One region of the Ornithinimicrobium cryptoxanthini genome, then DNA from elsewhere that is predicted to be linked to it. Evidence: riboswitches for the same ligand, from Rfam matches in the RefSeq annotation. Region 1 holds a riboswitch; the other holds the start of a gene.

Evidence for each region. Region 1 has a riboswitch for S-adenosylmethionine ahead of NF557_RS05780 (flavin reductase family protein). Riboswitches for the same ligand answer to the same signal wherever they lie in the genome.
Region 2: linked by a shared signal. The riboswitch ahead of NF557_RS15320 (bifunctional o-acetylhomoserine/o-acetylserine sulfhydrylase) and the one ahead of NF557_RS05780 (flavin reductase family protein) in region 1 are both predicted to bind S-adenosylmethionine.

The regions. Positions count from the first base shown of each region.
Region 1 is NZ_CP099490.1:1,227,598-1,234,844, reverse strand. Features, by position in the region: gene sfnG (dimethylsulfone monooxygenase SfnG) at 1-473, opposite strand, end outside; gene NF557_RS05780 (flavin reductase family protein) at 477-1,013, opposite strand; SAM riboswitch class I at 1,347-1,439, opposite strand; gene NF557_RS05775 (S8 family serine peptidase) at 1,528-5,343, opposite strand; gene NF557_RS05770 (AMIN domain-containing protein) at 5,512-6,345, opposite strand; gene NF557_RS05765 (hypothetical protein) at 6,382-6,873, opposite strand; gene NF557_RS05760 (DUF445 domain-containing protein) at 6,986-7,247, opposite strand, start outside.
Region 2 is NZ_CP099490.1:3,330,221-3,337,467, forward strand. Features, by position in the region: gene NF557_RS15290 (YbfB/YjiJ family MFS transporter) at 1-912, shown strand, start outside; gene NF557_RS15295 (LuxR C-terminal-related transcriptional regulator) at 1,465-2,160, opposite strand; gene NF557_RS15300 (ATP-binding protein) at 2,157-3,500, opposite strand; gene NF557_RS15305 (PspC domain-containing protein) at 3,616-4,998, shown strand; gene NF557_RS15310 (hypothetical protein) at 4,995-5,330, shown strand; gene NF557_RS15315 (hypothetical protein) at 5,456-5,722, opposite strand; SAM riboswitch class IV at 5,877-5,997, shown strand; gene NF557_RS15320 (bifunctional o-acetylhomoserine/o-acetylserine sulfhydrylase) at 6,247-7,247, shown strand, end outside.

The DNA of each region.
Region 1 (7,247 bases):
AGCCACGGCAGGCCGAGGTCGGTGTACTCCCGCTTGAACCAGCCGGAGACGACGTTGAGGCAGAACCGGTTGTCGTGCAGCTCCTGCGCCGTCGCCGCGAGCTTGGCCAGCACGGTCGGCGGCCACTGGCCTGGGTGGACCGCCGCGATGACCTTGAGCCGCTCGGTGGCGGCGAGCAGCCCGAGCGAGAAGGAGACCGACTCGTGCTGGGCGTCCGCACCGTAGGACGCCAGGTAGCGCACCTGCGTCAACGCATAGTCGAACCCCACCCGCTCGGCGGTGCGCGCGACCTCGCGGTTGTAGTCCGGCGTGTGGTCGGTGCGCTGGTCGATGTTGGAGACGACCAGGCCGCCGCTGACGTTGGGCACCCAGTAGGCGAAGGACAGCGGGTCGCTGCCGGGGGCTCCCAGCGGGGTCGCGCTCGCCGAGGTGGTCGGGGCGTTTGTGGCAGTGGTGTTGGGGGTGTCGGTCATGGGTCAGGCTCCGTTCGGGGCAGTCAGTGGGGTCTGCGGGCTGAGCGCGGCATAGCTCCCGGCGTGGTGCACCAGGGGCCGCCGGGTGGAGGTCGTGGCGTGCTCGACGCGGGCGATCGCGACGAAGCTGTCACCGGCGTCGACGAGGTCGTGGATGCGGGTGACCAGCCGGCTGGCGACGCCCCGGATCGCGGGCAGCCCGTGGTCGTCGAAGTGCCAGACGTCGTCGTCGACGAAGCGCTTGGCCCGGTCGTGGGCGAAGCGCTCGGCCAGCGGCAGCTGGTCCTCCCCGAGCAGGTGCAGCGCCGCACGACCGGTGTGCGCAATCGTGACGAGCGAGGAAGAGCTCTTGGAGATGTTGAAGGACACCAGCGGCGGGGCGAGGGACACCGAGACGATCGAGATCGCGGTGAAGCCGACCGGCCCTCGCTCACCGGAGCCGGTGATCACCCAGGCGCTGGAGGCGGCCCGCCCGAAGGCGGCTCGCAGATCGGTCGTGGTCGGGTCCGGACGGACCCGGGTGAGAGGTATGGCGGACATCAGGTTCTCCTGTCACCGACGGCGGTCGTCGGCAGGCTAAGCAGGCACGGCCCATGGGGCGCGCCGCGAGAATGCGGGGGGTGGCGCGGGGCAGTTCGGCCCCACGGCGCAGGCAGTTCGGCCGGACGGCGTGGTGCCGACGGCGTGGTGCCGACGGCGTGGTGCCCTGGCGCGGTCAGCCGGGCCGGCGGTCGGCGCGGCTCAGCGGGAGACGGCGTGGTGAAGCAGGGCGGCGGACAGCGCTGGGATCAACAGGCGCTGACCGCCCGGCGCATCAGGTCGACTGCCCGGCGCAGGTGCGGGTGGTGCTCGGTCGTGTGCTGGTGCACGGTTCCTCCATCGATCCTGGCGTGAGCACCTGTCCTCTCACAAGGATGGTTGCTGCGGCGTCAACGAGCCAGATCTCTCGGCCGCTCTGGATGGGTGGCCACACCCAATCACAGGATCTTCGGCCCTGTCAAGACGCCACGCCTCGTCAGCGAATTTCCTTCACCCTGCCGATGCGCGCCAGCGGTCAGCCGCGCTTGCCGACGACCACGCTCACCAGGTCCTTGCGGACAAAGCGGGTGCCGCACGCCGGGCTGAAGCCGGCCGCGGTGACCTGCACCGTGTAGCTGCCGGACTGCTTCGTGTCCCCGAAGCGCCCGGTCGAGCCACCGTCGAGGCGCGGGCGGGCCACCACCCGGGGGTCCAGCAGCCACCCGAGATCGCGCAGCCGCGGGCCGACCGCCGGCGTGACGACCAGCGGGCCGGTCGAGAGCCCCGGTGCCGCCACCACGTGGTGCACGTTTCGGTTGAACGCCCTCAGGTCGTCACCCGGGAACGTGATCCGAGCCCGCGGGTCGAGCGGACCCACCAGTTCGCGCGCCCCGAGTCGACCCGATGCGTCCATCGGCACAGACACCTGGGACGAGGCAAGGATGTCCTCGCCCTTCTTGGCCAGGAGCTCGTCGCGCAGCAGTGAGAGCCGCGTCAGGTCGTCACGCAGCCGGTGGGGTCTGCCGTCGACGACGTCAGGCAGGCGCACCGCGCGCAGCTGCCTGGCGAACTTGTCGAGCAGGACCTTGTAGGGCGGCGGCGGGGTCACCGTGGTGCGCACCTTGACGCCCGACAGTGGCTCCTTGCCGTCCCGCACGACCGCCCGCACACCGATCGGCTGGCCGACACCGACGAAGTGCGGTGCGTCCACCTCGAGGCGCAGCGGGCTGCGGACAAACCCACCGACGGTGTATGCCGTGTGCTGGCGTCGGCGGGTCGAGACCTCCACGGTCCACTGGCCGGCCTCGGGCTCCTGCAGCGCGAAGCTGACATAGCCGGCACCGACGGTGCGGGCGAACTCCGCTGAGGAGAACGACAGCCAGCGCCCGCCCGGCGTGCGCAGACGCACCGAGATCTCGTGGTTCTTCCTGGCCTCACGCGACACGTAGTGCAACCCCTGGTCGTGCCACGCGACCGTGAAGAGCACCGATGCCGCGCAGCCGTCGACCCAGCCGGACACCTCGGAGCGCGAGGCGACCGACGACTCGTTGACGATGATCCCGTCACCGGTCACCTGCCCGCGGATGTAGTTGTAGATCTCGAAGAGGTCGTCGATGGTGGGCATGAAGTAGTAGCGCCCGTCCGTGTTCTCGGCGAGCTGGGCGAGCAGGACCTGGTCCGAGGCCGGCCCCATCGCGCACGAATAGATCGGCAGGCTCGCGGGGAGGGCCGCTGCCGCGTCGAGCGCGCTCGGCTTGGCCGCGTTGCCGGGGTCGCAGCCCTTGTTGTCATATCCATCGGAGAGCAGCACGAGGGCGCGACGGCTGCCCGCCGCACCGAGCATCGCGCCTCCCCGCTCGATGCCGGCGCCCATAAAGGTGCAGCCGCCAAAGCCGATCGCGTCCACGGAGGCGATCGCGTCATCGCGCGTCGGCTGTCCCGTGATCGCCTGTGGAGTGCCTGTCCCGGGGAACTCCTCGCGGCCCGTGTCCCCGAAGCTGACCACGCCCACCGAGTCGTCGACCGAGAGGAGGTCGATGAACTGGCGGGAGGTCTGGCGCGTGACATCGACATAGCCGAGGGTCTGCATCGACCCTGACCGGTCGAGGACGGTCACCACGCTGACCGGATCGGCGGCGGGCACCTCGGCGTTGTCGATGACCAGCGCGAAGTCCTGCCACGGGGTGGCGATGTCGGTGCGGGCGGAGGCGCTGACGTTGGCTGCCACGACGGAGATCTCATAGACCCCGGCGGGGTTCTGGATGGCGACGCCCTCGGTGTTGTTGAGCGAGTCGGCCGTCCCGCCGGTGTTCGACCAGGCACCCGTGAAGACGTTGCCCCGGAAGAGGCTGCCCCCGACCTGCTGCACCTCCAGGTCAAGGTCGTTGACCAGTGCGGGGCTCGCGCCGACGGCTCCGGCTGCATCGGTCCAGGTGAGAGTCACGCGCAGCGGACGTGCCGGGTCGGCGGCGGCGACCCGGATGCGGTATTCCTGACCCGTCGCGGTGAACGCCTGGCGCTGGTCGACGAAGATCTTGGGGCCGCGGTCGCTGGCCGGTGCCTGCAGCAGGGCGTTCTCCAGGGAGATGCGCCCCCAGCCCGCATCGTTGGTCGGCCCTGCGGCGATCGTGCCACCATTGCCGTCCGTGCCGCCGGCCACAGGCTCGGTGCTCGCCACGAGCAGTGCCTTGAGCAGCGCCGGGCTGGGGGTCGCTCCCCCACGGCTCTGGCGCCACCAGTCGATCAGCACTGCCGATGCGCCCGCGACGTGCGGGGCGGCCATCGAGGTGCCGGTCATGCTGGTGTGGTCGGCGTGCGTGGTGCCCGCGGTGTCCTCGTAGGCCACCCGTGCGCTCGCGGCGCTGCGGGCCGAGATGATGTCGGTCCCGGGAGCGGTCACGTGTGGCAGCGTGCGGCCGTCGGCCGCAGCTCCACGTGACGACGAGGTGCGCAGGCCGCGGATGTCGTCTGCAGGATCGCCCTCACCGGGTCGGGCGTTCAGCGCGTTGCCCACCAGCATGGCGTTCTTGGTCGACTTCGTCACGGTCGTCGCGCCTGGTCCGCTGTTGCCGGCGGAGAAGACGATGACCAGCGGAGTGATGCCCGCAGCGGCCGGGTCGGCGTCCCGCACGCCGAGGTCGATTCTGCGGTCGTCGGCGGTGTAGGTGGGCCCGTTCATGGACAGCGAGTTGTTCATGACCTGCGCGCCCTGTTGGGCCGAGGTGGCCACCAGCTGTTGCCACCCGGAGTTGGCGACGACGCTGCCCACCATGGCTCCGGTGGCCACGCCCATGCCGAGGAGGAAACCCTGCGGGTCGGTGTCGCCAGAGCCGCCGTCGCCGGCGGCGATGCCGGCGACGTGGGTGCCGTGACCGTTGGTGTCGCCGCCTGAGGGCGTCCCGCCGTTGCCGGTGACGGCAAAGGCCAGCCGGCCGGCCAGGTCATCGTGCACCGTGGCCGGGTCGTTGGTGCTGACCCCGGTGTCGCAGATGGCGATGGTGACCCCTGCGCCGTCCGCGCCGAGCGCCGTCAGGTTTGCCGCATAGCCCACGTTGGGCGCGGTGTTGGGGGCGGCGGCGCCGTCGAGGTCCTCGAACACGATCTGGGCGCCGCGCTCGTCCTCGAGCTGCGGCGTGTGGATGGCGTCGACCCAGCGCACGTCCGGGTGTGCGGCCACCGCCGCCAGCGCCTCACGGGGCAGCTGTGCGCGGATGCTGACATAGGCGTCCGAGGTCTCCGGTCCCACCTGCTCGACGGTGCCGCCCGCCGTCTCGATCAAGGCGGTCACGGCGGCGATGTCGCCGTCGGCCAGGACCCCGACGTCCAGGGCCTCGATGGGGCCCACCCCCGGGGCCTCGTCCTCGAGACCGAGCAGGACCGGATTGACCTTGTAGGCCGGCTCGAGCGGACCCGTCCACTCGACGAAAGGCAGCGCCGACAGACCCGCGACCGTTCCCGCCTCCGCCCGCACGAAGTAGGCGAACGGCGAGACGGGCTCCACGAGTCGAACTCCACGCTCGGCCAGGGTCGCGAGCCAGGACTCCTGGACCGGTCCAGCCAGCAGGACCAGGTGGTTCACCCCCTCCGACTCGGTCTGGTCTTGGAACTCGGGGGGCGTCTGGGGAGTGGTGCCACGCTCCGCATCGATCTCGTAGGAGAAGAACCGGATCAGGTGCGGGTCGCGGAGGTGCTTGACCCGGAAGCCGCGCGCCTCCAGCTCCTGGACGCTCTGCGGCTCGGCGTCGACCAGCTGCCCCCGGTCCAGGGCGGCCACGACGCGCACGTCGTCGGGCAGATCGGCTTCGGCTGTGGCTCCCGGGTCACGGGCTGTGATGACGTAGCGCTCGGACATGGTGTCTCCTCTGCACGTGGCAGGGATCGGGTCCTGAGTGGTGGCGAGTCCCCTGCTGCCTCACCTGCCCACGACGCTAGGACGCACCGGGCCGCGCTGTCGTCGGCCCAAAGGATGAAGTCAGTGCCGGATAACGTCAGTTTCATTTGACGTCAGTGCCAGATGACGTCAGTGCTGGAGGTCGATGACCAGACGCTCGGGACCGGCCAGCCGGAAGACCCGGAACGGCGCCTGCTCCTGGGTGCCGATGAGGACCTGGACCTGACCCTCGAAAGGCGCTCCCCGCAGGACCTCGGTCACCTGGAGGAGATCGCCGCCGTCGACCAGCAACAACCCCGGGTCGTATGCCGTGTCGCCCGGCTCCGGATAGGCCATCCCCTGCGCGACGACCTGCAGGACATGGTCCCCCGCCAGGTCCACCGGGAAGCCGCTGCCGTCCATGGCCGGTGCCTCGGCATACTGCACGAGCCACCCGGCCTCTCCCGTGCCGGAGAGGTCGAGCACCACGCGGTCAAAGTCGTCCTGCAGCCCGAGTCGCACCTCGTCGATGACGAGCTGGGCAGCCTCACCTCCGGGGTCCTGCCGCACGACGGCGTCTGCCGCCTCGAACTCCGGCAGCCCGGACGGCTCATCGGTGGCACCTGCCTCCCCCGCCGGCCCGTCCTGCGTCGTCACGTCCTCGGTCGTCGCGCCCCCAGTCGTCGCGCCCCCAGTCGTCACATCCCCAGTCGTCACGCCCCCAGTCGTCGCTCCCTCGCCTGAGGTGGTGGTGGGGTCCGCGCCCGTGGTGGTGGGGTCCGCGCCGGTGGCCGCGGGACCGGTTGTCTCGGCGCCGGTCTCGGCGGGCTCAGCAGACCCGGTGGGATCGTCGTCACTCTCGGTCGGCGCCGTCGGCCCAACACTGACCGACGGCTCCTCGTCCACCGCAGAGCCGCACGCCGCGAGAGCCAGGACGGTGGCGAGGACCGCCACCGCCTGCACACCGCTGTGCCGGGTGCTCATGGGGTGATGATACGCCCGCACCCGGCGGCCGGTGGGTCACGCGGCAGACTCCGCCGACCCCGGTGGTGCGAAGTCTCCAGCCGGCCGGGGTGCGGCCGTCGGCAGGGCGACGGCTTCCGCGAGAGTCGCCACGTGGACCCCGATCAGCGGCACCTCAGCCTCGGCACACGCGTCGATCGCGACCTGGTGCCACTCCCGGTCGGCGTCACAGACCGGCCCTGCCTCGCGCACGATGGCCAGCACCAGCGCGAGTGGCCCCGCATGCTCGTCGCCGACCATCTCGCACAGGGCGATCGCCCAGCGCATGGCGGCCCAGCGTTCCTCAGGGCCGGCCGGGTCCGGGACGTCCGAGACCAGGATCGGCTGCATCAGGTGGCCCTCCCGGTCACAGAAGAGGAAGGCCAGGCCGCCGTTGACCAGGTCCTCCTCGTCCAGGAAGGCCTCGAGGGCGGCGTTGGCCACCTCGGGGTCGTGCAGCGGACGCATCTGCGCCCGCGCTGTCAGATCGAATCTCTTGTTGTCACTCATGGACAAATGGTGGCAACTGCGGTCACTTGCGCGCAGAAGTTGTCCACAACCCAGATGCTCGGCGACGACCCTGGACCTCGTTCAGGTGGGAGCGAGCCCCGACCCCGGCCCCTCAGAGCAGTTGCGACACCGTGTGGATCAACAGTCCCACCAGGCCCCCGACCACGGTGCCGTTGATCCGGATGAACTGCAGGTCCCGGCCCACGTGCAGCTCGATCCGGTCGGCGGCGTCGCGCCCGTCCCAACGGTCGATGGTGTGGGAGATGACCGAGGTGAGCTCGGCGCCATACCGAGAGATGAGCAGTGCCGCAGCGTCGGCGCCCCAGGCATCCAGGCGGGCCCGCATCGTGTCGTCGTGGATCATCCGCCCAGCC
Region 2 (7,247 bases), 1.7 Mb from region 1:
GCGATCGGCCTCACCGCTGTGACCAGCCAGTATGCCGTGCTCCTCACCATCCGTTTCGTCGCCGGGCTGGGTGGCGCCCTGGCCTTCGTGATCGGCGCCGCGCTGGTGGCCGAGGCGAGCCACCGCGGGTCGCGCGGCCGAGCGGCGATGCTGCTCGGGGTCTATTTCGGCGGTGCTGGCGCGGGCATCGTGGCGGCGGGGCTGCTGGTCCCGTGGATCCTCGACCGCACGGCCGGTGCGGGCTGGCGACAGGGCTGGCTCGCGCTGGGGGCCGTCGCCGCGGTGGCCACGGTGGCCGCCGTCCTCGCAGCCCGACGGGTCGGTGACCCCGCCCCGCCGGAACAGCACGCCCGCAGCTGGGACCGCCGACTGATCGGCTGGCCGGTGCTCGCGTACACCTGCTTCGGCCTGGGCTACATCGCCTATCTGACCTTCATCAGTGCCTATCTGACCGAGCACGGCATGAGCGGTCCGGTAATCGCCGGGTTCTGGGCGGTCCTCGGGACGGCCGCAGCGGTCTCGGGACTGGCCTGGGGGCCGGTCCTGGGGCGGCTCGGCGGCTCCCGCGGCATGGTCGTCGTGATGACGGTCCTGGCCGTCGGGACCGTGCTGCCCGTGCTGCTGGACGGAGCGGTGGCGGCCTATCTGTCGGGAGCCATCGTCGGCGGGAGTTTCCTCGCGGTGGTGACGGCCGTGAGCATCTCGGTGCGCGAGACCCTGCCGCAGGCGCACTGGACCGCCGGCATCGCCTTTGCCACGATCGCCTTCGGTCTCGGCCAGACGGTCGGGCCGACCCTGACCGGCTGGGTCTCCGATGCGACGGCGGACCTGGGCACCGGCCTCCTGCTGTCCGGCGCGATCCTGGTCGTCGGCGCGGCCCTGGCGCTGCTGCAGCGACCACCTGCCCGCTAGCCGCGTCTGGACCTCGCTCACCTCCGCCCCGCACGCGCCGTTCGACCCCCCGTTTCAACCGCCACCGTTTCGACCGCCCTATTGCTTGCCATGGCCGACAAACAGGAGGTCCATCTCGGCTCGTGAGGCTTGCACGCAGCCGACACACCGCAGCCAGCCCGCCTCCGCCGTTTCGACAAAACACCGTTTCGACCGCCCTATTGCTTGCCATGGCCGACAAACAGGAGGTCGGTCTCCGCTCGCGGGGCTCGCACGCCGCCAGCCCACCGCAGCCAGCTCAACCGCCACCGTTTCGACAAAACACCGTTTCGACCGCCCTAATGCTTGCCATGGCCGACAAACGGGAGGTCCATCTCAGCTCGTGAGGCTTGCAAGCAGCCGACACACCGCAGCCAGCTCAACCGCCACCGTTTCGACCTCCCTAATGCTTGCCATGGCAGCCAAACGGATGGTCAGTTTCGGCTCGTGGGACTCGCGCGCAGCCGCCCCCGTCCGAGCCACCCCACAAATGCGCAGCCGCCCCGGTCCGAACTACCCCCAAAATGCGCAGGATCACAGCAGGCGGCGCCCCATCGCCCAGGCCGTGAGCTCGTGGCGCGAGGAGAGCTGGAGCTTGCGCAGCACAGAGGAGACGTGTGTCTCCACGGTCTTGACCGAGATGAACAGCTCCTTGGCCACCTCCTTGTACTGATAGCCACGCGCGATCAAGCGCATCACCTCACGCTCGCGCGCGCTGAGCCGGTCCAGCTCCTCGTCCACCTCGGCGATCTCCCCGGCTGCGGCGCCAAACGCATCGAGCACGAACCCGGCGAGTCTTGGGCTGAACACGGCGTCGCCGTCAGCCACGCGCACGATGGCGCCACCCAGCTCAGGGCCGCTGATCGTCTTGGTGACATAGCCGCGAGCACCCGCCCGGATCACCGCGATCACATCCTCGGCCGCATCGGAGACGGACAGCGCGAGGAAGCGGACGGGCGCACCGGACTCGGTCGTCACCCCGGCACAGCCGGTGATCACGTCGCTGCCGCCTCGACCGTTGCCGCCGGGCAGGTGCACGTCGAGCAGGACCACGTCCGGGCGCTGCTCGCGGATGACGGTCACGGCCGCATCGACGGTCCCCGCCTCGCCCACGATCTCGAGCCGGTCGCCGGAGACCTCGTCCAGCTCGGCGCGCACGCCGGAGCGAAACATCCGGTGGTCGTCGACCAGGACCAGGCGGATGGGGGTGGCGGTGCTCTGACCGGTCATGACTCGGCTCCTCGTGACTCGGTGGACTGTTCGGGCGGTCTCTGTGGGAACTCCTGCGGAGACTGCTCGGGGGACAGCGGCAGCTCGCGGGGCAACGGCAGCTCGAGGCTGACCTCGGTCCCCTGCTCGAGCCGACGCACTCGTGCCGTGCCGCCGTGGCGCTGCATCCGGCCCATGATCGACTCGCGCACACCGAGCCGGTCTGTCTGGACCTCGTCCAGGTCGAAGCCAGCTCCGTGGTCGCGGACGAAGGCCTCGACCGAGCTGGCGCCGACCTCGACATAGGCCGACACCGGCGGGGCTCCGTGCCGCACCGCGTTGACCATGGCCTCCCGCAGCGCGTTGACCAGCGCCTGGCCGTCCGCATCCAGCGGGCGGTCGCCGGTCACGATCACCTCGACCGGCACGCCGTGCAGGTCCTCGACCTCGTGCCCCACAGCAGCGACTGCCCCGGCAAGGGTGGCCGCCTGACCGACGGGTCCGGCATACAGCCAGCTGCGCAGCTCCCGCTCCTGGGCCCGGGCGAGCCGGGAGACCTGCACCGGGTCGTCCGCCCGACGCTGGATCAGGGCCAGTGTCTGCAGCACCGAGTCGTGCAGGTGCGCAGCGATGTCCGCGCGTTCGGTCTCGCGCACGCGAGCGGACTGCTCCTCACGCAGCTCGCGCCACAGACGCGTCAGATAGGGCGCTGCCAGCAGCCCCACACCGACCACCGCCAGCACCACCGCCACGCCGACGTCGCGCAGGTCAGCCAGGCTGCTCCCCTGCGCGCCCAGTGCCACCAGACCAGCGACGGCCAAGCCAATGCCGACCACCAACCTGCCGAGCGCCTGCTGCCGGGTGGCTCCGTGGTGGGCCAGGAGCCGGTCGCGCCCGCCGGTGTCCAGCTGGGACCAGACAAAGACCGCGCCCGTAGTCAGCACCAGCACCGGGATCGTGATGTCCAGGCGCAGGTTGAGGCCCTGCGCCTGCACGAGAGCCAGGCCGCCGAGCAGGATCGCCAGGCCGCCCGCCAGGATCAGCAGCGTGCCGGGATCCGGCGGGAGCAGCCGGCCGCGCGGACGTCCGGACTCGGCTGGCCCCACCCCGCCACCGCTCGCAGGCAGGCCGTCGGCGGGGATCGTCGCCCACAGGAACGCATAGACCAGGGCACCGACGCCACCGACAGCGGTCAGGCCGATGAAACCGACCCGCAGCGCCAACGGGTGCAGCCCCAGGTGGTCCGCCAGGCCACGGCATACGCCCGCCACCACCCGGCCGTCAGCCACTCGTCGCAACGGGGGCCGCTGCCGGTGCGGGGCACTCCCCGTCGGTTGACGTGGCACGCGTGGACTGGTCACTCCCACATCCTCCCCCACGACCGCGCCGCGAACCCCGTCACTCGGGGTGCTCTCAGGGTCCAGTCAGGGTCGACCCTCATAGCGGCAGAGGCGGGTTGGGCGGGACAGTTGAGTCATGACACAGACACCACCCCACGGGGGAAAGTATGGCGGGCACCCCGGCTCGCAGGGCGCGGACAACTTCTTCGCCGGGCTGCGTCGCGTGGACCTGCGCCGCTCCGACGACAACTGGATCGCAGGTGTGTGCTCCGGCCTCGCCGAGCGCCTCGGGGTCGACGCGCTGGTGATCCGCGCGCTCTTCGTGCTGCTGAGCCTGGGCATGGGAGTGGGGGTCCTGATCTATCTGGTGGCCTGGCTGCTCATCCCGAACCAGCAGGAGGAGACTCACATCGAGGCAGGCCTGCGCGACGGACGCGCCGAGTCGATCGTCCTGCTGGTCGTCGCAGTGCTGGCCATGTTCGGCTCCTTCGGGTGGTTCGGCGGGGGCTGGCTGTGGGACCGCGGAGGCACGTTCGGCTGGGGACTGGTCAGCCTCGTGATCTTGGGTCTGGGCGCCTGGTGGCTCTGGAGCGAGTGGTCCAAGCGTGAGCAGCCGGGCTTCTATGGCCAGCGCTTCGCGATGGAGACACAGTCGCAGCACCCGGCACCGCCGTTTGCCGGTGCCACCCAGGCCCCGGGTGACAGTGCCGGCGCAGGTGAGGCTGCCAGCGCGGGCGACGGTTTCGCGGGCACCCCGGCAGCGGCCACCAGCGGCGGGGCCACCGCCTGGGCCGGGCACGGCGGGGTCGCGCCCCTGGGCAGCCCCTCAGAAGGCGGCACCTGGCACCGGCGGGAGCAGGCCCCCAAGCCGCCGCCTGCGCCGCGGCGCCCGAGCCGTCGCTCGGCCGGCGTCGCCGGCACCCTGCTCGGCATGGGCCTGGCGCTGACGGCGGGCGGCGGGTTGGCGTGGGCCGCCGCTGAGTACTCCTGGTCGGTCAACCCCGTCGTGATCGGTCTGGTCGGCGCCCTCGGCGCACTCGGCCTGGTGGTGCTGATCCTCGGGCTGGTGGGCCGGACCTCCGGGTTCCCCGGGTTCCTGGCGGTGGTGGCCCTGCTGGCGACGGCGGGAGCACTCCCGATCGGCGAGCAGTTCGTCGTCTCGGGACGGGTCGGTGACGCCACGTGGAACCTCGGTCCGTCGTCCGACGACCCCGGTCCCTACCGGGTCGGCGCCGGGACCGGCACCCTCGACCTGCGCCGGGTCAGCGCTGAGGAGTTCACCGAGCCGATCGAGGCCAGCGTCTCCTTCGGCAACCTCACGATCCTGGTGCCGGAAGACGTCACGGTGCGGATCGAGGCCGGCGTCGGCATGGGCAGCGTCGTCCCCGGCGACGGCAGACCCGAGTTCGGTGGAATCAATGTCAATGAAGCGATCGTGGTCGGCGACGGCCCGGTCGAGCTAGAGGTCGAGGCCCGCGTGGGCTTCGGTCAGATCCTGGTGGAAGGCGACGGGCGATGAGCAGCAACTGGCACGAGAACAGCTGGACGGACACCACTGAGACAGGGCTTGGCCCAGAACTGGATGACCAGACCACGGGTCTGCACACCAGCCAGGAGCCGACACCAAAGCAGCTCTCCCGGCCCACCGGACCGTCCTGGGGCACGGTTGCCCTCGGGCTGGTGTGCCTGGCGATCGCCGGAGGCGCACTGTTCGTCGAGCTGACCGACGTGGTGCTGGACTGGAGCAACGTCGGTCCGCTGACCCTGGTCGCCCTGGGCGTCCTGCTGGTGCTGGTCGGCCTGGCCGCCCTCCTGCGCAGGAGCAGTGACGACGAGGACCTCGAACCCTGAGAAAAGATGACCCCCTGAGGTGACGAACTCACCGCTGCCACGGGGACTTGGCAGACGGTTGCCCGACGGCCGGTGACGACGCGAGACGTCGTCACCGGCCGTCATCTCGTGCGTCAGGGCGGACGTCAGCCCTGCGACCCGCCTGCCTGCCGGGCCCTGCGGGCATAGCGGTCCGCCTCTCCCAGCCGGACCACCCCGATCATGCTCCAGACCAGCGCGACGACCGCCCACACGATCGCCATCCCCATGCTCTCCCGCGCGACATAGCTGATCAGCATCACGAGAGCGAACGACACCGCGAGCGCGAAGATGACGACCCGCACCGCCTTGGGCCAGCCGTCGAAGGCGCGGACGAGGTCTGAGCGTCCATCGGGTGCGGGCTCGGTTCCCATGCCCAGACGCTACCCAGTCGGCGCCACCGCAGGCGTTCCACCTCAGAATCCTTGCACCGACCCGATCGGCGATCGCATATTCTTCGTATGTCGTCGCTCACGTGCCCTGTTCACCGAATTGACCTCGGTGATTCGGTCTGCTACAAATACCTCAGGTCAAGAGTCCCAACGCCAAGCCCCGGTTCGTTGGGCGGCAACCCTCCTCTCGCGGTGGGGTGCCCCGGGTGATGACCGGGCGGACGTGGCACCGGAGCCACGATCCGCAAGCGCGGGCCCGTCGACCGGTGGGCCCAGTAACGCACGAAGGAGCGCTGCTGTGACCTGTTGCCGAATGCCCAACCGCTGAGTCCGCCACCTCAGACAGCCACGCCCGCCCCCGGGCCGAGTCTGCGCGACTCAGCCGGCGCGACCCCCTGCGCCCCACCGCCCTGCCCCCGCAGGCGGCGCCGCCCACTGCGCGCCACACCTGCCGCGCCCCCGGCGCACCACCGACAGTCCCATCCCGAAACCTCTTGGAGCACACCATGTCCTGGTCCTTTGCCACCCGCCAGATCCACGCCGGTCAGACCCCGGACGCCGCCACCGGCGCCCGCGCCCTGCCGATCTATCAGACCACCTCGTTCGTCTTCGACAACGCTGATGTTGCCGCCGCCCGGTTCAACCTCGAGGATCTCGGCCCCATCTACACCCGCATCGGCAACCCGACCCAGGAGGTCGTGGAGGCCCGCCTCGCCGACCTCGAGGGCGGCGTCGGCGCGCTGCTGCTGGCCAGCGGTCAGGCGGCGTCGACCTTCTCGATCCTCAACGTCGCGCAGGCCGGCGACCACCTGGTCGCCTCCCCCAGCCTCTACGGCGGCACCCAGAACCTGTTCGCCCAGACCCTGCCGCGCCTCGGCATCGAGGTCACCTTCGTGGAGGACCCGACCGACCCCGAGTCCTGGCGTGCCGCGGCCAACGAGCGCACGAAGGCCTTCTTCGGTGAGAGCATCGCCAACCCCAGCGGCCTGGTGCTGGACATCCGCGCGGTGGCCGACGTGGCGCACGAGGTCGGCGTGCCGCTGATCATCGACAACACCATCGCCACGCCCTACCTCACCCGCCCGATCGAGCACGGCGCCGATGTGGTCGTCCACTCGGCCACCAAGTACCTCGGCGGCCACGGCACCGCCATCGGTGGCGTCGTCGTCGACAGCGGCAACTTTGACTACGCCAAGGACCCCGAGAAGTTCCCGCTGTTCAACACTCCGGACGAGGGCTACCACGGCCTGACCTTCGGCAAGGACCTCGGTGTCGGCAACGAGATCTTCGGCGGGGTGAACCTGTCCTACATCCTGCGCGCACGGGTCACCCTGCTGCGCGACATCGGCGCGGCGATCTCCCCGTTCAACGCCTTCCTCATCGCCCAGGGCATCGAGACCCTGTCGCTGCGGGTCGAGCGGCACGTGGCCAACGCCAAGCAGGTCGCCAACTGGCTGCGCGACCACGAGCAGGTCGAGTCGGTGAGCTATGCAGGACTGCCCGGCCA